DNA from 3 places in the Isoptericola sp. NPDC056618 genome. Region 2 is predicted to be linked to each of the others. Evidence: predicted binding sites of a transcription regulator. Region 2 holds the regulator's gene; each other region holds the start of a gene.
What was found. Region 2 encodes LexA, which represses DNA repair genes until DNA is damaged. Its sites were predicted from a motif close to TCGAACANNTGTTCGA; they were not measured.

Region 1 (7,238 bases), on a different contig from region 2:
GCGCAGCCAGCGGGTCTGCGCGCCGCCGGGGCCGGTCTCGATGGTGACGGTGTCGGTCGCCTCGTCGATCTCCACGACCGTGCCGAACAGGCCCGAACCGGTCATGACCTCCTGACCCGGCTCGAGCTGCGACCGGAACTCGGCCTGCTGCTTCTGCTGCTTGCGCGTCCGCTGGCTCATGAAGAACATGAGGCCGGCGAGGACCACGAAGAGGATGATGAGTTCCACGGAGCGTCCTTGTCTGTCGCTGCCCGACGGTCGTCGACCGACTGCCGGGCGTCGGGGGCGCACCGGTCGGCACGCCGGCGCAGTGTCCTGCGCACACGGCCCCAACGAGCACGGCACCCGTCGAGTTCCGGCCCTGGGCCGTCGGCGGCCGGGGGCGCTCCCAGTCTACTGGGGCGGCCCGGCGTCCCTGTCGGACGCGTCGGACCCGGCGGACCCGGCGGACCCGTCGAACAAGGTCCCCCCGAGCGGCGCGCCCCACGCGCCGGGCGGCGGCTCGAGCCCGAGGTGCTCCCAGGCGGCCTGCGTCGCGACCCGGCCGCGCGGCGTGCGGCCCAGGAGCCCCTCGCGGACGAGATACGGCTCGGCCACCGTCTCCACGGTGTCCGGCTCCTCCCCCACGGTCATCGCGAGCGTGCCCAGTCCCACGGGACCGCCGGCGAACCGGCGGCAGACGGCGTCGAGCACGGCACGGTCCAGCCGGTCCAGGCCGATCGGGTCGACCTCGTAGACCTCCAGCGCCGCCCGGGCCGCCCGGAGGTCGAGGCTGCCGTCCCCGCGCACCTGGGCCCAGTCGCGCACGCGGCGCAGCAGGCGGTTGGCGATGCGGGGGGTGCCGCGCGACCGGCCCGCGATCTCGTGCGCTGCGGCGTGCTGGATGTCGACGCCGAGCAGGCCGGCGGACCGGGTGATGACGCGCTCCAGCTCGGCGGCGTCGTAGAAGTCGAGGTGCCCGGTGAACCCGAAGCGGTCGCGCAGCGGGGCGGGCAGCAGGCCCGACCTCGTCGTCGCGCCGACGACGGTGAACGGCGGCAGCGCCAGCGGGATCGCGCTCGCGCCCGCCCCCTTGCCGACGACGACGTCGACGCGGAAGTCCTCCATCGCGACGTACAGCAGCTCCTCGGCCGGGCGGGCCAGCCGGTGGATCTCGTCGATGAAGAGGACCTCGCCCTCCTCGAGCGAGGAGAGCACCGCCGCCAGGTCGCCCGCGTGCTGGATCGCCGGGCCGCTCGTGACCCGCAGCGAGGTGCCGAGCTCGGCGGCGATGATCATCGCCAGCGTCGTCTTGCCGAGCCCGGGAGGTCCGGACAGGAGCAAGTGGTCGGGAGACGCGTCCCGCGCCAGCGCCGCCTGGAGCACCAGGGAGAGCTGGTCGCGCACCACCCGCTGCCCGACGAACTCGTCCAGCTTCTTCGGTCGCAGCGCCGCCTCGGCCGCGCGCTCGACGTCGTCGGCCGAGGAGGTGACGAGCCGCTCCCCGCCGTACTCCGCGTCCGCCTCAGCCACGGCGGCCGCCCAGGGAACGCAGCGCCGCGCGCAGCGTGGCCGCGACGTCGATCGGGCTGTCGGCCGGGTTGTCGTCGCCCGCGTCCGCGAGGACCCGGTCGACGGTGTCCTGGGCGACCTTGGCGGCCCAGCCCAGGCCCACGAGCGCCTCGACCACCTGGTCGCGCGCCGGGTCTCCCGCGGCGACGGGCGGCGCGTCGGGCACGACGGCGCCGGCGGCGGACGTCGGGGCGCCCAGCTTGCCGGACAGCTCGAGCACCAGGCGCTGGGCGCTCTTGGGGCCGACCCCGGGAACACGGCGCAGCGCCGCGAGGTCTTCGGACGCGACGGCGCGGCGCAGGGCGTCGGGGGTGAGCACGGCGAGCATGGCGAGAGCGATCCGGGGTCCGACGCCGGACACGGACTGGGCGGTCTCGAAGACCTCCCGCTCGTCCGCCTCCGCGAAGCCGAACACCGTCATCGAGTCCTCACGGACGACCAGCGTGGTGTGGAGCTGGGCCCGCTCCCCCACCCGCAGGCCGGCGAGGGTGCCGGGGGTGGCGTGCACGAGGTACCCGACCCCGCCGACGTCGAGCACGGCCCGCTCCAGCGTCACGTGCGTGACCGTGCCGGTCAGGGAGGCGATCACCGTGGTCCTTCCGTCGAAGAGGCCGTCGACGTGGCCGTCGAACACCCGTACGAGGCGTCACTGTAACAACCGGTGCCGACGCCGGGGCGGGCGACACTCGACGAGCCGCACGACGGCGACCGGGTGGCCCGGGTCCCGCTCAGCGCCGGGCTCGGGAGGGTGCGCCGCGGTGCGAGCCGGTGCGCGCGGTGCGCTCGGCAGCGGCCCAGGCGCGCTGGGCCGGGGTGAGCTCGTTCCGCTCGCCGCCCTGGAGCGCTCCGGACGGTCGCCACAGGTGGGTGACGGCGAGCGCGAGGGCGTCGGCTGCGTCGGCCGGCCGCGGCAGCTCGTCGAGCCCGAGGATGCGCGCGATCATGCGCTGCACCTGCTCCTTGTCGGCGCGGCCGGACCCGGTGACGGCGGCCTTCACCTCGCTCGGCGTGTGCATCGCGACCGGGACGCCGCGCCGGGCCGCCGCGACCATCGCGAGGCCGGCGACCTGAGCGGTGCCCATCACGGTGCCGCGGTTGTTCTGGGCGAAGACGCGCTCCACGGCGACGACGTCCGGCACCGTGCGCTCGAGCCACTCCTCGAGCCCCTCGGCGACGCGCAGCAGCCGGAGGTCGACGCTCAGCTCGGGCTCGCTGCGCACGACCCCGACGTCGACCATCCGGGCCCTCCGGCCCGGCAACGAGTCGACGACGCCGACCCCGCACCGGGTCAGACCCGGGTCCACCCCCAGCACGCGCACGTCGTCACCCTCTCACGCGGGCGGCCGCGGACGGCCGACCCGCGCCGGGAGCCGTCACTCCTCGTCGAGGGCCGCCATGACCTCGTCGGAGGCGTCGAAGTTCGCGTAGACGTTCTGCACGTCGTCGCTGTCCTCGAGCGCGTCGATGAGGCGCAGGATCTTGCGCGCGCCCTCCACGTCGACCTCGACCTCCATGGAGGGGTGCCAGATGGAGTCGGCCGAGTCGTACTCGATGCCGGCCTCCTGGATCGCCGTGCGCACGGCGACGAGGTCGGTGGCCTCCGAGAGGACCTCGATGACGTCGCCCTCGTCGCTGACCTCCTCGGCGCCCGCGTCGAGCGCGGCGAGCATGACGTCGTCCTCCGTGACGCCCTCCGCCTTCGGCACCACGACGAGGCCCTTGCGGGAGAACAGGTAGGACACGGAGCCCGGGTCGGCCAGGTTGCCGCCGTTGCGGGAGAACGCGAGGCGCACCTCGGAGGCGGCGCGGTTCTTGTTGTCCGTGAGGCACTCGACGAGGACGGCGATGCCGTTCGCGCCGTAACCCTCGTACATGATCGTCTGGTAGTCGACGGCGTCGGCGCCCTCGCCGGAGCCGCGCTTGAGCGCGCGGTCGATGTTGTCGTTGGGGACCGACGACTTCTTCGCCTTCTGGATGGCGTCGAACAGCGTGGGGTTACCGGCCGGGTCGCCGCCGCCCGTGCGCGCGGCGACCTCGATGTTCTTGATCAGCTTCGCGAAAAGCTTGCCGCGCTTGGCGTCGATCGCCGCCTTCTTGTGCTTGGTCGTGGCCCACTTGGAGTGACCTGACATGCGCTCCCTAACTCCTTCGCGATGCTTGGACGAGCCGGACGAACAACCCGTGCACGCGCGCGTCCCCCGTGATCTCCGGGTGGAACGCGGTGGCGAGCAGCCGTCCCTGACGTGCTGCGACGATCTTACCGGCGGCGGGCCCCACCGCGGAGCCGTCCGCCCAGCGGTCCGGTATGCGGGCGAGCACCTCGACGTCCGGCCCCGCCTCCTCGACCCACGGAGCGCGGATGAAGGCGGTGCGCACCGGACGCCCGCCCGGCGCGTCGGAGACGCCCGCGACCTGCAGGTCCGCCTCGAACGAGTCCACCTGGCGGCCGAACGCGTTGCGCCGCACGACGACGTCCATCCCGCCCAGCGTTCGCTGGTCGGCGGTGCCGCCCTCGATGCGGTCCGCGAGCAGGATCATCCCCGCGCACGAGCCGAACACGGGCAGCCCCTCGCCGATCAGCCGCCGCAGCGGGTCGGCGAGCTCGAACAGCCGCAGCAGCTTGTCGATCGTCGTCGACTCGCCGCCGGGCAGGACGAGCCCCTCGACCGCGTCCAGCTCGGACGGGCGGCGCACGCCCACGGCGCGCGCCCCCGCCTGCTCGAGCGCGGCCGCGTGCTCGCGGACGTCGCCCTGCAGGGCGAGGACTCCGATCGTCGTGGTCACCGGGGCAGTGTAGGGCGACCGTCGGCGAAGCCCGCAGCGTGCTCAGGAGCAGGTGCCCAGCAGGCCGAGCGTGATCGAGTACCGCCGCGTGCCGGACCACGCCGAGCTCCAGGTCGTGCCGCCCGGGTAGACGCGGTCCGCGCGGACCCGAGCCGTCGCGTTGGTCGCGGCCGCAGTGACCTGGTAGGTCGTCGTCCCCGCGGCCACCTGCGCCTGCGTGCTCCCGCCCGGACCGTAGCCGAAGGTGTAGCGGGTGGCGCCCGCCGCCGCCGTCCAGTTGAACGTCACCGACCCGATCCCCAGCAGGCCGCACGTCAGGTTCGTCGGGGCGGAGACCGTCGCGGCGGAGACCGCGGCGCTGGTCACCGTGCCCGTGTCGGTCCACGAGGTGCCCGGGATCGTCGCCGCCAGCGCCACGGACACGCCGCCGCTCTGGCCCTGCGTGGTGGAGGGGGCCGTGGCCGAGACCGCCACCGCTACGCACAGCGCCACGGTCCCGCCCGCGGGGACCGTCGCGGTGCCACCGGACCCCCCGCCGCAGCCGGTCCCCGTGTCCGCCGCCCCGAACGACGCGCTCGTCGTGAACGCTGTGCCGAGCGTCCCGGTCCGCGAGGTCGTCGCGGTCACCGTGGCGGAGCGGGAGCCGCCGTTGCGCACCGTGACGACCTCGGACGCGCCGGATCCCGGCACCGCGCCGGGAAGCGTGAGAGCGGGGAGGCTCACCGTGCCCCCGCGGCCCACGAGGCCGTTGCCGAGGTTCGCGACCTGCACGTCCACCGTGCCCGCAGAGATCGGCGTCGTCGGCGCCGTGGCGGTGCCCGACCCGCGCCACCAGGCCCAGGCGATCCCGCCCCCGGCGAGCACGCACACCATCGCCGCGACCACGAGGACGGCGACGCGGCGCACGGTCGCGCCGGGCCGCGCCGGCTCAGCCACGGTGGCCGCCCCCTCGTGCGCGGCCACGGCGCAGCAGCACGCCCGCCGCGACGGCGACCACCGCCGCGAGCAGAGCCGGCAGCGGCTGTCCACCGGTGCGCGCCAGCGCGCCCGGGCCGTCGCGGACGTCGTCGGCCGGGACGCGCCCGCCGTCCTGCTCGCCTCCGGTGTCCGCGGTTCCCGGCGGCCCGTCGCCCGCCAACGTCACGAGCACGTCGACGGGCGCGGTCTCGCCCCGCGTCTCGTTCCCCGCCGCGCCGTCGAGCGAGGCCTCCACCGTGACGGGCAGCACCTCCGACTCGGCCAGGAGCACCGGAGCGGACCCCGCGCCGTCGGACCACCGACCCCCCTCCGGACGCACCCGGACCCGCACCGCGTCCGCGAGGGCGGAGGCCCCGCGGCCGGTCACCCCCTCCCCGACCGAGACGGCGACGCGGCTGCCGGCCGGTCCGGGTCCGTCGTTGCGCACGAGCAGCACGGCCCGGCGCGTCTCGCCCGGCGTCCAGGGCGCGGAGCCGAAGAGCGCCGCCTCGAGGTCGGTCGTCCAGCGGCGGCCGTCCACGCTCAGCGCCACGCCTCCCGGCTCGACGCCGCCCTGCGCTCCCGCGGCCGCAGCCGGCGCCAGCAGGACCCCGACGACGAGCGCGGCCCCGCACGTGGCGACCCGGCGCCCGCCGCCCCTCATCGGCGGCCGTCCTTCCGGGCACCGCCCGCGGCGGGCGGCGCCGCCGGCCACCAGGTCGCGAGCCCCTCGGGCGCGGCGCTCCGCCCCGTGCCCGACGCCGGGGCGGGGGGCGACTCAGGCTCTCCCGCGCCGGGCGACCGGCGCCCCCGGCGCTCCCGGACCTCGCCCGCGACGAGCCACGACGCGTATGCCAGGAGGAGCACCGCGACCCCGGTCGTGAGGAACCGGCGCTGCTCAGGCGTCCCGAGACCCATGAGACGGCCCAGCTGCGGGACGGCGTACCAGAGCGCGCCGCGCACCTGCACGGCCTGCACGGGCTCCGGGTCGGCGACCTCGTTCGCGTCGCCCCGGGTCAGCAGCGTCCGCTCCCCGTCGACGGTGGTGCCGAGGCCGACCACCCGGTGCGTCACGACCGTGGGATCCCCGGAGCGCAGCTGGTAGGTGACCACCTGTCCGGTCGTGATCTCGTCCACGTCGACCGGGCGCACCACCACGAGCGTGCCGACGTCGAACGCGGGGCGCATCGACCCGGTCGCCACGCCGTACGGTGTGGCGCCGGCCAGGCGCGGGACCACGACGACGAGCAGCAGGGCCCCGCCCGCGACCAGCAGGACGACGCACGCGAGGACGCGCCCCGCCATGCGCCACACGGCACGGGGCGGGCCCGGCGGCGCCGCAGCAGCCACGGCGTGCTCAGGGGGCGGGGACGACGTGCGCCTGCGTGACCTGGACCGTGACGTCCTCGAGCGCGGCGGTCAGCGCCTGCGTGTCGTTCCCGGCGGCCGTGTCGAACGCCGCCTCGAGGTTGACGACGAGCGAGTCGGTCTCACCCACCGGCACCGGGGCGGTCAGCGGGAGCTCCAGGGTCTCGCCGCCCAGGGTCGCCGAGGTGAGGCTGAGGTCGAGCGCGCCGGTGAGCGCGTTCTCCGCCGCCCAGGTCGGCGACGAGACGGTGATCTCGCCCAGCGCCAGGTGGTCGCCGGTGCCTCCCACCGCCAGCGTGCAGGTGGTGGTGACCGTGTCGCCCGGCACGATGCCCGCCGCGACCGAGCCGCCGCCGTCGAGGGTCCAGTCACCGCACGCCCCGTCCGACATCGTGAGCGTGCCGGCGGTGACGTCAGACCCGGTGGCCGTGCCCTGTGCCGTCCAGTAGGCGATCGTCTGGGCGCCGCCGACGAGCAGGACGGCGGCCCCTCCTACCGCGATCGCAGCCTTCGTCAGTCGGTTCACGTCGACGTCCCCCTGCCGCTCTGTCCGCACCTCGGCGTGCGGACCCGATGAG
Region 2 (7,238 bases):
CCGAGCTCGCCCCCGAGGACGTCGCGATGGTCACCGAGGACCTGCGCTCCCACCGGGACGTGCGGGTCGCCCTCAACCTGGCCTGGTTCCCGATCAGCCCCGAGAAGCTCGTCGCCGATCTCTTCGCCAAGCCGCACCGGCTGGCGGAGGCCGCGCCCGAGCTGTCCGCGAGCGAACGAGCGGCCCTCCGGCGCGACCCGGACGCACCCTGGACCGAGGCCGACGTCCCCCTGCTCGACGAGGCCGCCGAGCTGCTCGGCGAGGACGGCTCGATCGCCAGGGCCGAGGCCCGGGCGCGCGCCGCCGAGCGCGCCGCGGAGCTGGAGTACGCCCGGTCCGTGCTCGAGTCCACCGGCGCGGGCGGCGGCCTGGTGGACGCCGAGACGCTGGCCTCCCGTTTCGAGTCCACCGGGCCGCGGCTGACGACGGCGGAGCGCGCCGCGGAGGACCGCACCTGGACGTACGGCCACGTGGTCGTCGACGAGGCGCAGGAGCTCTCCCCCATGGCGTGGCGGATGCTGGTGCGCCGCGTGCCCACGCGCTCGATGACGATCGTCGGGGACGTCGCGCAGACGTCGTCCCCCGCGGGCGCCCGGTCGTGGGCCCGCGCGCTGGACCCGGTGCTCGGCGACTCCTGGCGCCAGGAGGAGCTGACGGTCTCCTACCGCACCCCGGCCGCGGTCGCGGACGCCGCGCAGCGGATGGCCGCGGAGGCCGCGCTCCCCGTCTCGCCGCTCACCGCCGCCCGGCAGGTCGACGGCGCGCTGGAGCTCGCCCGGGTCACGCCCTCGGGTCCCGCGCGTCCGGTGCTGGTCCAGGAGGTCGTGGGCCACGCGGTCTCCCTCGCGCGCGAGTTCGTCGGCTCCGACGGCGCCGGGCGGGTGGCGGTGGTGGCCGCGGCCGACCAGGTCGAGGCGATCCGGGCCGCGGTCGAGTCCGTCCTGCCCGACACCCTCGGGCCGGCCGAGGGCGCGCGCCTGCTCGCCCAGCGCCCGGAGGACGCCCAGGTGAGCGTGCTCGACCCGCGCGCGGCCAAGGGGCTGGAGTTCGACGCCGTCGTGCTGGTCGAGCCGGCGGCCGTCGCGGAGGGCCCCGGCGGGGCGTCGGACCTGTACGTCGCGATGACGCGCCCCACCCAACGCCTCGTCGTCGTGCACGAGCGTGCCCTGCCCGCCGGCATCGTGGAGCTCGTCGCGGCGTGACGCCGGAGGTGGCACCGCAACGGTGAGACGCGTTTGTGGGCGCGGGCCCGCACGGCGCACCATGGCCTCGTGCTGCGAGCCCTCCTTCTCGAGAACGTCCACCCCGTCGCTGCCCAGAATCTTCGTGATGCGGGCATCGAGGTCGTCACGCGCCCCGGCGCGCTCGACGAGTCCGAGCTGATCGAGTCCCTCGCGGACTTCCAGATCCTCGGCATCCGGTCCAAGACCACCGTCACCCGCAAGGTCCTGGAGAGCGTCCCCGGCCTGCAGGCCGTCGGCACGTTCTCCATCGGCACCAACCAGATCGACCTCGAGGCCGCCGCCGCCCACGGCGTGGCCGTGTTCAACGCGCCCTACTCGAACACGCGCTCCGTCGTCGAGCTCGCGATCTCGGAGATCATCGCCCTGACGCGCCGCCTCACGGTGCGCGACAAGGCGCTGCACGACGGCGTCTGGGACAAGACGGCGGAGGGCTCGCACGAGGTGCGGGGCCGGACGCTGGGCATCATCGGCTACGGGAACATCGGCTCCCAGCTGTCGGTGCTCGCCGAGAACCTCGGCATGCGGGTGGTCTTCTACGACACCGCCGAGAAGCTCGCGCTCGGCAACGCGCACCGCGTCGAGACCATCGAGGAGCTGCTCGCCGAGGCGGACGCCGTGACGATCCACGTGGACGGGCGGGCGGGCAACGCCGGCCTCTTCGGGGCGGACCTGTTCGCCGGCATGAAGCCCGGCGCGATCTTCCTCAACCTGTCGCGCGGCTTCGTCGTGGACGTCGAGGCGCTGCGGGAGCACATCCTCTCCGGCCACCTCGGCGGCGCGGCCGTCGACGTCTTCCCGACCGAGCCGAAGAAGCGCGGCGACGGCTTCACGTCGCCGCTGCGCGGCCTGCCGAACGTCATCCTCACCCCGCACGTCGGCGGCTCGACCGAGGAGGCCCAGGAGGCGATCGGCGAGTTCGTGTCCAAGAAGCTGCGCGACTTCGTGGCGACCGGGTCCACGACGCTGTCGGTGAACCTCCCGAACCTCCAGCTCGCGCACACGGGCGTCGGCCGCATCATGCTGCTGCACCGCAACGTGCCCGGCGTCCTCGCCCGCGTGAACCAGGTCTTCGCCGACCACGGCGCCAACATCGAGGCGCAGATGCTCGCGACGCGCGGCGAGATCGGCTACGTGGTGACCGACATCTCGGACGTCACCCAGCGCGGCGCGTCGGCCGGTGCTCAGCCCGACTTGCGGCGGAACATCTTCTGCACGGGCCCGGTCGTCTCCGAGCCGTGCACCTGGCCAGTGTTGCCGTCCTTGCCGGCGGTCGGGTGGCTGGCGGCGTTCTTCTTCTCCAGCGCCTCCCGGAAGCGCGCCTTCGTGTCCTCGGAGGGCTTCGCCCTGGAGTCGTCCGTCATCGCGGTCACCTCGTCGTCCGTCGGGGTGGGTGTGCTCGCGCGGCGGGGCCACGCAGCACCTGGTGGCGTCCAGCATGCCCCGGGCCGCCACCCCGCGCCAGGGCATTTCGCCCGGACCGGGCGACCCGGGCGTCAGGCGGTCGTGCCGCTGCCGGCGGTGGCGCGCTCGTCCCGCTCCGCCCGCAGCGAGGTGATCGCCGACTCGAAGTCCTCGAGGGACTCGAACGACTGGTAGACGCTGGCGAAGCGCAGGTAGGCGACCTCGTCCAGCTCGCGCAGCGGCCCGAGGATCGCCAGACCGACCTCGTTCGCCTCGATCTCGGGGCGGCCGGAGGCGCGCAGGGTCTCCTCGACCTTCTGCGCGAGGACGGCGAGGTCGTCGGAGCTCACCGGCCGGCCCTGGCACGCCTTGCGCACGCCCGCCACGACCTTGTCCCGACTGAAGGGCTCGGTCACCCCGGAGCGCTTGGCCACCGACAGGCTGGCCGTCTCGATCGTGGTGAACCGGCGCTGGCACGCGGGGCACTGACGCCGACGTCGGATGGACGAGCCGTCGTCGGAGGTGCGCGAGTCGACGACTCGCGAGTCCGCATGGCGGCAGAACGGGCAGTGCATCGCTGGTCTCCTGCGCTCGGCTCCGGACCGGCGCCCGGCTGCCCGACAAGGTAAGCGGCGGGCGACCGTCCGCGCAAGCAGGATCCCCGCGGCGGGCGCGCCGGTCCTCGCCGTCAGTCCAGCGGGAGCACCACGACCTGCCCGGTCTGGAGCTCCGCCGACGTGAGCCCGTTGAGGTCGCGGAGCTCGGCGACCACGTCGCGCAGATCCTCGCCCGTGTCGCGCACCTGCTGCGCGTACTGCCAGAGGGTGTCGCCGGGCGCCACCGTCTGGAGCCGGACCTCGACGCCCGCGCCCGGCGACTCGGCGACGGCGCGCTGGCCGAACAGCCCCGCGCCCACGAGCACGAGGAGCACGAGGGCCGCGACCACCACCCGGCCCCTGCGGGTGAGCCGGAGCCCTCCGAGCCCGAGGAAACCGTGCGCGTCGCTGGTGCTGCGTGCGTTCTGCATCGTCCTGCCTCCGGTCCACGTGGTGCCGCGCGAGGCGGCCGCTCCGTCGAACGTCTGTTCTTCGAACACCTGTACGTCGAACTGCTGTACTAGGTGTACCACGTCCCGGCGACACGGTCGAGGTCCGATCGAACAGATGTTTGATGTCGGGCCGGAACTGGCTTAGAGTGGCCGACAGCGCGATGGAAGGTTTGTCGGATTTCATCGGCCCGCCCACGGGCCGCGCCCTGCAGGACGGAGAACGCGATGACCAGCGGACGGGACCAGGCCCCGGCGTCCACGACGACGGCGACGCCATGGGCTGCCCAGGACGACACCCTCGAGGACGCGGCCACCACGACGGCCGGCGCCTCCACGACCGCGCTGGCGTCGGTGAGCGAGCTCTCTCCGTCGTCCGACCGCCTCACGCCCCGCCAGCGGCGCGTGCTCGAGACCATCCGCAGCTCCGTCGAGGCCCGCGGCTACCCGCCGACCATGCGCGAGATCGGCGAGGCCGTGGGCCTGGCGAGCCCGTCCTCGGTCAAGCACCAGCTCACCACGCTCGAGCGCAAGGGCTACCTGCGCCGCGACCCCAACCGGCCGCGCGCGATCGAGGTCGTCGACCCCGAGACGCCCGCCGTCGTGGCCGCCGCTCCCGACGCCGACCCCGCTCCCGGGTACGTGGCCGGGTCGCTCGCCGCGTCCGACGCGCAGCCGGCCCAGGCCCCGTCCTACGTCCCGCTGGTCGGCCGGATCGCCGCCGGAGGCCCCATCCTCGCGGAGCAGGTCGTCGAGGACGTCTTCCCGCTCCCCCGGCAGGTCGTCGGCGACGGCGACCTGTTCCTGCTCAAGGTCGCGGGCGACTCGATGGTCGACGCCGCGATCTGCGACGGCGACTGGGTGGTCGTGCGCAGCCAGCCCGTCGCCGAGAACGGGGAGGTCGTCGCCGCGATGATCGACGGCGAAGCCACGGTCAAGACCTTCAAGCAGGCCGACGGGCACACCTGGCTGCTGCCGCAGAACGCCGCCTACTCCCCCATCCCGGGCGACGAGGCGCAGGTGCTCGGCCGGGTCGTGGCGGTGCTCCGCAGCCTCTGAGCGCCGGTGCGGCGCCCCGGGCCGTCAGAACCCGAGGCGCTGCTGCACGGCCCGCATGTTCTCGGCCGACGCGCGCAGCCCGGCGACCTCGTCGTCCGACAGCGGGGTGTCGATCGTCTCCGCCACGCCCCGTCGGCCGACGAGCGACGGTACCGACAGGCAGACGTCGCTGATGCCGTAGAAGTCGTCGAGGCGCGACGACACGTTCATCACGCGGTGCTCGTCGTTGAGCACCGCCTCGATGATCCTGGTGGCCGCCAGACCGACCGCGTAGTTGGTCGCCCCCTTGCCGGCGATGACGCGGTAGGCGGACTCCACGACGTCGGTCGCGATGCGCCGCCGGGCGGGCTCGTCGAGGGGCGGGTGCCCCCGGAACGGCCGCCAGTCCAGGAGAGGCACGCCGGCGATCGTCGCGGAGCTCCACAGCACGATCTCCGAGTCGCCGTGCTCGCCCGCGATGTTCGCGTGCACGTTCCCGACGGCCACCCCGCAGTGGCGGGCCAGCGCGTCGCGCAGCCGGGACGAGTCGAGGACGGTCCCGCTGCCGAACACCCGGCCCCGGGGCAGGCCGCTGATCTCCTGCGCGGCGTAGGTGACGACGTCGACCGGGTTGGTGACCATGAGGAACACGGCGTCCGGGGCCACCTCGAGCAGGCCCGGCAGGATGGACCGCGTGAGGCCGACCGTCGCCTCGGCCAGGTCGAGGCGGCTCTGGCCGGGTTTCTGCTTGGCTCCCGCCGTCACCGCGACGATGTCGGCGCCGCGACAGACCTCCACGTCGTCCGAGCCGTCGATCTCGGCCTGGGGGATGAACATGCCCCCGTGCCGAAGGTCGAGCACCTCGGCCTCGACCTTCGCGCGGTTGACGTCCAGGAGGGCGACGGACCGGGCCGCGCCCCGGGCCAGCGCTGCGTACGCGAGGGTGGAGCCCACCGCGCCCGCCCCGACGATCGCGAGCTTGGTCGTCCTGCGTGTCTCGTCCACGGCCACACGCTATGTGTCGAGGCGCCGGAGCGCAGCGCGGACGAGCTCCCCGTCGGTGGTCGGCCAGAAGTCCGGCATGGACCGGGTGAGGAAGGAGCCGTAGCGGGCGGTCGCGAGCCGGGGGTCGAGCACGGCCACGACGCCGCGGTCCTCCCCCGTGCGCACGAGCCGGCCGGCGCCCTGCGCCAGCAGCAGGGCGGCGTGCGTGGCCGAGACCTGCATGAACCCGTTGCCGCCCGCCTGCTCCACGGAGCGGGCACGGGCCGCCTTCACCGGGTCGTCCGGGCGCGGGAACGGGATCCGGTCCACGAGCACCAGCTGGCAGCTCGGGCCCGGGACGTCCACGCCCTGCCACAGGGACAGCGTGCCGAACAGGCAGGTCTTCGGGTCGTCGGCGAACGCCTTGACGAGCGTCGGCAGCTGGTCGTCGCCCTGGCACAGCACGGGCACGTCCAGCCGTTCGCGCATCGCCTCCGCCGCGGCCTGCGCCGCTCGGCGGGACGAGAACAGCCCGAGAGTCCGTCCTCCCGCGGCCTCGATCAGTCCCGCGATCTCGTCGAGCTGGGCGTCCGTGGTCGGTTCCCGCCCAGGCGCGGGCAGGTGCCGCGCGACGTAGAGGATGCCCTGGCGCGGGTAGTCGAACGGGCTGCCGACGTCCAGCCCGGACCAGTCCGCCGTCTCGTCGGAACCGCCCGAGCCCGCGAGGCCGAGCGAGCGCGCCACCGGGTCGAAGGTGCCGCCGAGCGTGAGGGTGGCCGACGTGAACACGCCGGTCGCCTCGCCCAGGAGGTGCGTGCGGATGAGCCCCGCCACCGCCAGCGGCGCGGCGTGCAGGCGCGTGACGCCGTCGCCGGCCCACGGAGCGTTCTCCGGCGGACGCGAGCACCAGAGCACGTCCGCCGTCGTGTCCTCGGCCGCCATCCGCTCCGCGACCTCGAAGAGCTGCAGGACGGCGGACTGCGCCATCTTCATCCCGGCGTCCGGCGCCTCCTGCCCCTTCCCCGCGCCCTGGGGCTTGAGGCGCGTGAGGAGCTCGCGCGCCGCGTCACGCACGGCGCCCACGGCGGCGCGCAGCTCGTCGGGAAGGCCGAGCGGGAAGCGTTCCGCGGGCGCGGTGGCGAGCAGGGTGCCCAGGCGCTGGGAGGCGGCGTCGAGCGCCTCCGTCTCGGTGCCGCCGTGCCGCCGGGCGAGGCGCGCGGCGTGCTCCACGATCGTCAGCGAGAGGTCGACGGTCGCGGCCGCCGTCACACGCTCGGCGAGCTCGTGCGCCTCGTCGACGACGACCGCGTCGTGCTCCGGCAGCACGCCCGGGTTCCCCGAGACGGCGATGCCGAGCATGGCGTGGTTGGTGACGACGACGTCGGCCTCGCGGGCCGCCGCGCGGGCCCGCTCGGGGAAGCACTCCGCCAGGAGCGGGCACCGTTGCCCCAGACACTCCAGGGCCGTCACGGAGACCTGCCGCCAGGCCTTGTCGGGAACGCCGGGCACGAGGTCGTCCCGGTCGC
Region 3 (7,238 bases), on a different contig from region 2:
GCGTCGTGGCCGCCGACGCCTACTTCCGGGCCTCCGGCCGCATCGCCGCCGCGACCGTCACGTACGGCGCGGGCTTCACCAACACGCTGACGGCGCTCGCCGAGGCCGCGCAGGCCCGCGTGCCGCTCGTGCTCCTCGCGGGCGACGAGCCGACGTCGGGCCCGCGCCCGTGGGACGTGGACCAGATCGCGCTGGCCGCCGCCGTCGGCGCGCGCACCTATACCGTCGGTCGCGCGGACGCCGCCGCGACCACCGTCATCGCGATCGAGCACTCGCTCACCTACCGCGTGCCCGTCGTGCTGGCCATCCCCTACGACGTCGCCGCGCTCGAGGCCGGCCCGGTGCCCGAGGCGCCCGAGCCCTCCCTCCCCGGGCCGCTCGCCCCCGCCGGCCCGTTCGACGCCGCCGCCATCACCGCGCTCGCGCGCGCCCTCGCCGGGGCCGAGCGACCCCTGCTCCTCGCGGGCCGCGGCGCCTGGCTGGCCGGCGCGAGCTCGGCGCTGGGCGAGCTCGCGGACGCCACCGGGGCGCTCACGGCGACGACGGCGCTGGGCCGCGGCGTCTTCCCCGACGGGCGGTACGACCTCGGCGTCGCCGGCGGGTTCGGCGCCGACGGCGCGATGGCGCTGGTGCGCGAGGCGGACGTCGCGGTCGTCGTGGGCGCCTCGCTCAACCAGTTCACGATGCGGTTCGGCGAGCTCTTCTCCCCCGGCACCCGCGTCGTCCAGGTGGACGTCGCGCAGGCCGCGACGCACCGCCACGTGGGCTCGTTCGTCCGCGGGGACGCCGCGCTCGTGACGCGCGCCCTGCTCGACGAGCTGCGCGCCCTGGGCGCCGCGCCGTCGGGCTGGCGCGACTCCGTCGGCGTCGCCGCCGCCCGCACGTACGACACCGGGCCCGCGGACGGCCTCGCCGCCGACGGCCGGCTCGACCCGCGCGGCGTCGCGAGCCGCATCGGCGCGCTGCTCCCCGCCGACCGGGTGGTCGTGTCCGACGGCGGCCACTTCATCGGCTGGGCCAACATGTACTGGCCCGTGGCGTCGCCCGACCGGATGATGATGGTCGGCACCGCCTTCCAGTCCATCGGGCTCGGCTTCCCCAGCGTCGCCGGCGCGGCCGCGGCCCAGCCGGACGCCACCGTCGTGCTCACCACCGGCGACGGCGGTGGGCTCATGGCCCTCGCCGACCTCGAGACCGCCGTGCGCACCGCCGGCGGCCGCGGCGTCGCCGTCGTGTGGAACGACGCCGTCTACGGCGCCGAGGTGCACGTCTACGGGCGCCAGGGCCTCGCCGAGGAGCCCATGCGCATCCCCGAGACCGACTTCGCCGCGCTCGCCGCCGCCGTCGGCGCGGAGGGCGTCGTGGTGCGCAGCCTCGCCGACCTCGACCGGCTCGGCACCTGGGCGCGCGAGCCCGTCGACCAGCGCCGGTTCCTCATGCTCGACTGCCGCGTGTCGCCCACCGTCGTCGCGCCGTACCAGGAGGAGATCCTGCGCGTGAACCGCACGCGGTAGCTCGGCGGGCCGCGCCAGACTGCACCCATGCTGATCAGCCGGGCGACCACCGCCGACGTCGCAGGCCTCGCACGACTCCTGTGCATCGACACCGCCGGCGAGGGGGTCGACGACCAGGCGGTCGACGAGTTCGCCATCGATCTCGATCGCTGGTGGGCCGACCGCGGCGACTCCCACGCCGCCTTCGTCGCCCGGAGCGCGAGAGGGGAGGTCGTCGGCATGGCATGGGTGGCGTTCGTCCCGCGCGTCCCGCGCCCCGGTGCCACCCGCCGGATGTCGGCGGACATCCAGACCGTCTTCATCCGCTCGGACCACCGCGGTCGCGGCCTCGGCACCGCGCTCGTGGAGGCCGCGTCGGAGCACGCGACGCGGCGCGGCGCGGCGCGGCGCACGCGACCGTCCACTCGAGCCGCAGGGCGGTGCCCGTCTACGAGCGGCTCGGCTTCGCGTCCTCCCCGCAGCTCCTGCGGACGACGGCTCCTGGGACGTGAGCCCAGGAGCGGTCGTGGGCCGGTTCGTCCCGGGTCGGGGCGTCAGCCTTCGCGGGGCTCGCTCTGGCCGCTCTGGACCAGGAACTGCTCCCCGCTGCACGAGTCGGGGAGGTGCTCGGTGACGCTGCTGGTCACGCCGCCGCCCAGGTACACCTGCTCGCCGACGGTCAGGGTGAGCCCGAAGGCCTCGAGCGTCCGGGCCTGCGGGTCCCACGCGAAGTCGGAGGGGAACACGGGCACGGTCGTCGTGCCGCCGTTCTCGACGACCAGGCAGCCGTCGACCAGCTGGAGCTGGCCGTCCAACGCCGCCGCGTCGCCCTCGTTCCACGGCCCGGTGCGCACGTACGACGCGGCGGGCGACGTCGGGTCGACCGGCGGCGGGTCGTCGGTGCAGGCGGTCGCCAGGACGAGGACGACCGCCGCGACGGCGCCGGCGCGGCGGGCATTCTTCACACTCTCATGATGCTGGGCGCGCTCGCCGCGCGGAAGCGGTGGACCTGCTCTCGGGTCGCTTCACCCGGCGACAGGTCTCGAACGCCTGTTCGACGTCGTGTCGGTGGCGGGTGGTTGAGTACTCGTATGGCCACCCCGCCCAGCACCGCCGCTTCCCGGCTGGATGCTGCGCTGGACCAGGCCGCGGACGAGCAGGTGGTGGTGAACGCGGCGGCGGGTCGCCGCACGGTCGCGCTGGCTCGGGTCCTGGGCGCGGCGCGGGTGGTGCCGGAGGCGTTGCTGGACGTCGGGGTGGAGCGGGTCGCGTCGGCGGCGCCGGAACGACGCTCCTCGGTCGCGCACCGCGCGCTGGTCGCGGAGGTCGCGTGCATGCTCGGGGTCAGCGAGCACGTCGCAGCCGGCTGGCTCGCGGACGCCGACGTCCTGGCCTCGAAGGCGACCGCGACCCTGGAGGCGTTGTGCGCGGGGTCGATCACCTACCAGCACGCGGCCAAGCTCGCGGACGCAGTAGGCGACCTGCCCCCGAGCGTCGCAGGGCAGGTCGAGCGCGCGGTCCTGGGCAGGGCTCCCGGCATGACGGCGGCCCGGTTCGGGGTGCTCGCGCGCGCCGCCCGCGACCGGCTGCACCCCGTGCCCGCCGAGGTCCGGCATCAGGCCGCCGCCCTGAAGGCGGGCGTCTGGGTCGACGACGGCTCCGACGGGATGTCCTGGCTGACCGCGCACCTGCCGACCCCGGTCGCGCGTGCCGCCTACGACCGCCTGCACCGCACCGCCACGAGAGCGAAGACGACCGGTGACCCGCGCGGGGTCGGGCAGCTGCGCGCCGCGACCCTCACGGCCCTACTCCTCGACGAGGATCACACCAGGAACGAGGCAGACCCTCCGGGCCGGGAGACCGACCCAGCCAGCCCGCCGGGCACACCACCAGGATCAGCACCGGGGACCGCGCCGGGATCCGGACCGCCGGGCCTGCCAGACCCGTCAACCGCCCCTACTTGCGCCCCTCTTCCCGACCCGCTCGCCACACTGGCCCGGACCGTCAGACCCGCGGTCCACGTGACCGTCCCGATCACGACGCTCACCGGCACCGGCGAGAGTCCGGGCCTGCTGGACGGCACCATCCCCGTCGACGCGGAGACCGCACGCCACCTGGTCGCCCGCGCGCCCACCCTGCGGCGCCTGCTCACCGACCCCGTCACCGGCGCCCTGCTCACCGTCGACCGGCGTTCCTACGTCGTGCCCGCCGACCTGCGCGCGTTCCTCACCCAGCGCGACCTGACCTGTCGGTTCCCCGGCTGCCGCATCCCCGCCCGACGCTGCGACCTCGACCACACCACCGCCTGGGAACACGGCGGCACCACCGACTCCACCAACCTCGCCGCGCTGTGCCGCCGCCATCACACGCTCAAGCACGAGTCCCGATGGACCGTCGAACACCTCGCCGGCCCGGACCGAGCCGGCGTCCTGGCTTGGACCTCACCCCGCGGCCGCACCTACCTCACAACGCCCGGATCCGCCGACCACACTCTCGGCGACCTCGACGAGTGGGCCAGCGAAGCCGACCACCTCGTCCTCCAGCCCGCGCCGACGATCGACCCGACCGACGCGGCCCTCCCGCCGGAGCAGACCGCCGACCCGGTCGCCGTGCGCGACGACGGCGACCCGCCGTTCTGACGGCGGCCCAGCGACGGCCTGGCGGCGGCTCAGTCCGCGCCGGGCGGGCCGTCCAGCACGGTCGGTGCGTACTCCAGCAGCGGCAGCCGACCGTCGAGGGTCCGGTGCTGGAGGAGGTCCAGCCGGACGTCGGGCCAGCCGTCGTACAGCCGGTCGTGGCCGGTGGCGCCGTTGACGACCGGGAACACGACGACCCGCACGCGGTCGACGAGTCCCGCCCGCAGCAGGGAGCGGCACAGGCTGGGGCTGCCGATGGTCCGGAGCGCGACGTCGTCCTGCTTCATCGCGCGCACGGCCTCGACGGCGTCGCCCGCGACGAGCGTGGTGTTCGCCCAACCCAGCGGCTCGGTGAGGGTCCGCGAGAACACGACCTTGGGGCGCGCGGTGACCTCGGCCATCTCCTCCTCGCCCGTCTCGGCGAAGCCCGCGAACAGCCGGTACGTCGTGGCGCCCAGCAGGGTCGTGTACTCCTGCCGGCCGTCCTCCTCGAGGAACGCGAAGTAGTCCGGCCCGCCCATACCCCACAGGCCGGGCCACCCGTCGGCGGATCCGAACCCGTCGAGCGAGGTGATGTAGTCGATCATCAGGTCGGCCATCGTCGGGCCCTCCTCGGCCGCTGGGCACTCCTGGTCGTCCACCAGTATCGGCGCGGCGTCGCCCCGTCGCTCGCCCGCCGCCTGACCGGTCAGCCCGGCAACGACGCGCGGAGCGCCGCCATGAACGCGTCGTAGTGGCTGTACCAGACGGAATGCGCCGCCCCCGGCACGTCGCGCACCACGACCCCGTACTTCGCCAGGGCCGCCGCGTCCTCGTCGGTAACGAACGCGCTCGGCGACGCCCGGATCACGACGGCACCTTCCGGGAGCGGCCACGCACCGTCGGCGGAGGAGGCGACGGCCGCACCGGTCTCCGGGTCGAACGCATCGGCCGCCGCGGCCTCGACGCGCACGTCCTCGTCGCTGTAGTGCGGCCGGGTGCGACGCAGCTCGTCCGCGGTACGGGCGCGCCGGTCGCGGACGTAGCCGGCGAGCAGCCCCGCCCGGGCGCCGCCCCCGTGAAACCGGGGCACGGCGTCCACCAGCACGGTCCGCGCGGGCCGGAGCTCCTCGCGCGCAGCGGCCAGCACCACCCCGCCAAAGGAGTGGCCGACGGCGAGCCCGGGGGCGACGACGGACCTCGCGCGGAGCGTCGCGACGACGGCACGCGCCGCCCGCGGCACGGTGAGCCGCGGGTCGCGCGGGGACCGGCCGTGCCCGGGCAGGTCGGGCGCGAGGACCCGCCAACCGGTCTCCGCGAGCGCGGGGCCGACCCGCCACCAGGAGTCTGCGGACCCCATGAAGCCGTGCAGCAGCACCGCGGTGCGGGCGCCCTCGCCCCACTCACGCACGCGCAGCAGGTCGGTCATGCGGTCGCGGCGATCCAGTAGCGCCGCTTCGTCTGGTCGCCGCGCGTTCGCACGTCCTCCAGCACGCCGCCGCACGCCTCGATGACGGCGGCGGAGCCGGTGTTGTCGACGTCGCAGGTGACGAGGACCCGCTCGACGCCGCCCTCGGCGAGGAGCTCGACGGACTGCCGGAGCATCGCCGTCGCGTACCCCCGACGGCGGTGCTCGGGCGCGACCGCGTACCCGACGTGCCCGCCGATGTCGCGCAGGTAGGCGTTGAGCTCGTGCCGCACGGACACCCGGCCCACGGGGACGCCGTCCACGTCGGCGACGAGGAAGTCGCACCGCACCCGCCCCGGGGCGAGGGGTCCTCCCCGAGCGACTCGCGACGCACGGCCGCGATCACCTGCTCCCACGTCCCGCCGTGCTGGAGGAACGTGAACCCGTCCAGCGCGAGCTGGTCGTGCATGCGCCGCAGCGCGGCCTCGTCGTCGAGCCGTGGCGGGCGGAGCGTGAGGGTCATGCGGACGATGATCGCCCACGCGTCACCCCGGCAGCACCTCGTCGTCACGGTGCGCGGCGTAGAACTCCGACTGGCGGCGCATCAGCTCCCGCATCGGCACGTCGCGCCCCACGCCGTAGACCGTCCCGGGGAAGTCGAGCTCCCGCTGCACCTGCCAGACGTCGTCGTGCCGGTCGGGCGGCAGGATCTGCGCGGGGTCGCCCACGGCGACCCAGCCGATCGGGACGAGCGCGCCGGGCGGGAGCACGGTGTTGACCTGCACCACCCCGTGGATGCGCACCTCGGCTCCGGTACCGATCCGGCTGCCGGGGAACAGCGCGGCGCCGGTCGCGACGAACACCTCGTCCTCGACCGTGCTGCCGTTGACGTGGGCGTGCGGACCCACCAGGACGGCGGCACCGATCCGCGAGTCATGGCCGGCCCGCCCGCGGACGAGAGCGTGCTCCATGACCACGCTGTCCTCGCCCACGACGACGGCGCCGTCCTCGGCGCTCAGGACGGCGCCGTGCAGCACACGGGCTCCGGCCGCGACGGTCACGTCCCCGACGAGCACGGCGGTCGGGGCGACCCACGCGGTCGGGTGGACGGACGGGGAGACCCCCCGGTGGCGGACGAGCACGGGCCTGCTCCCCTCGATCGCGGCCGGTGTCCTCGGGACGATAGCTCAGCGGCCGAGGAACACCCCGGCGAAGAACTCGGCGAGCTCGTCGGTGGCGTCGAGCGGCAGCACGTGCGCCACGTACTGGTCGGGGCGCACGACGACGACCACGCCGTCGCGGGACAGCTCGCGCTCCGCGAAGATGTCGCCCGCGGTCCACACGGTGGGCCCGGCGGCGTACACCTTCTCCCAGTCGGTGAGCCCCAGCGGGCCGGTCCGGGGGCGGAACACGTCGGGCACGGCCGCGAGGTCGACGTCCTGGAAGGCCTGCTGGTAGACGACCTTCACGTCGAGGACGGCGTCGACGTCGGACCCCTCGGGGGTGAACCGGGCCAGGGGCGACCCGGACGAGGCGAGCCAGGCCGCCCAGGCGTCCAAGGCGGAGCCCTCGCCCGGCGCGGCGGCGTCGGCGAACGCGTAGACCCTCCACCGGCCGTCGGCCTTGGCGTGGTGCCCGAGGTGCACGGCGTTGCCGTCGCAGACGCGCGTCACCTCGGCGGACTTGAACCGCTTGCCGAGCGGGAACCCCGCGGCCAGCTCC

Region 1: the regulator LexA is predicted to act here: its motif matches at 2,178-2,193, upstream of ruvA (Holliday junction branch migration protein RuvA).
Region 3: the regulator LexA is predicted to act here: its motif matches at 2,536-2,551, upstream of ACFQ8T_RS10600 (DUF222 domain-containing protein).

The regions. Positions count from the first base shown of each region.
Region 1 covers NZ_JBHTVZ010000002.1:381,721-388,958, reverse strand. Annotated here, with positions in the region: gene yajC (preprotein translocase subunit YajC) at 1-228, opposite strand, end outside; gene ruvB (Holliday junction branch migration DNA helicase RuvB) at 394-1,512, opposite strand; gene ruvA (Holliday junction branch migration protein RuvA) at 1,505-2,140, opposite strand; gene ruvC (crossover junction endodeoxyribonuclease RuvC) at 2,280-2,870, opposite strand; gene ACFQ8T_RS04850 (YebC/PmpR family DNA-binding transcriptional regulator) at 2,925-3,683, opposite strand; gene pdxT (pyridoxal 5'-phosphate synthase glutaminase subunit PdxT) at 3,691-4,335, opposite strand; gene ACFQ8T_RS04840 (hypothetical protein) at 4,378-5,271, opposite strand; gene ACFQ8T_RS04835 (hypothetical protein) at 5,264-5,956, opposite strand; gene ACFQ8T_RS04830 (signal peptidase I) at 5,953-6,597, opposite strand; gene ACFQ8T_RS04825 (alternate-type signal peptide domain-containing protein) at 6,650-7,186, opposite strand.
Region 2 covers NZ_JBHTVZ010000013.1:37,756-44,993, reverse strand. Annotated here, with positions in the region: gene ACFQ8T_RS15185 (HelD family protein) at 1-1,202, shown strand, start outside; partial or broken gene serA (phosphoglycerate dehydrogenase) at 1,272-2,405, shown strand; gene ACFQ8T_RS15175 (DUF5302 domain-containing protein) at 2,426-2,605, opposite strand; gene nrdR (transcriptional regulator NrdR) at 2,738-3,220, opposite strand; gene ACFQ8T_RS15165 (LysM peptidoglycan-binding domain-containing protein) at 3,334-3,672, opposite strand; gene lexA (transcriptional repressor LexA) at 3,919-4,749, shown strand; gene ACFQ8T_RS15155 (L-lactate dehydrogenase) at 4,774-5,733, opposite strand; gene ACFQ8T_RS15150 (ATP-dependent DNA helicase) at 5,743-7,238, opposite strand, start outside.
Region 3 covers NZ_JBHTVZ010000006.1:171,957-179,194, forward strand. Annotated here, with positions in the region: gene ACFQ8T_RS10585 (thiamine pyrophosphate-binding protein) at 1-1,514, shown strand, start outside; partial or broken gene ACFQ8T_RS10590 (GNAT family N-acetyltransferase) at 1,542-1,892, shown strand; gene ACFQ8T_RS10595 (hypothetical protein) at 2,048-2,458, opposite strand; gene ACFQ8T_RS10600 (DUF222 domain-containing protein) at 2,585-4,132, shown strand; gene ACFQ8T_RS10605 (dihydrofolate reductase family protein) at 4,162-4,728, opposite strand; gene ACFQ8T_RS10610 (alpha/beta fold hydrolase) at 4,818-5,537, opposite strand; gene ACFQ8T_RS10615 (GNAT family N-acetyltransferase) at 5,534-5,839, opposite strand; gene ACFQ8T_RS10620 (gamma carbonic anhydrase family protein) at 6,062-6,658, opposite strand; gene ACFQ8T_RS10625 (FAD-dependent monooxygenase) at 6,704-7,238, opposite strand, start outside.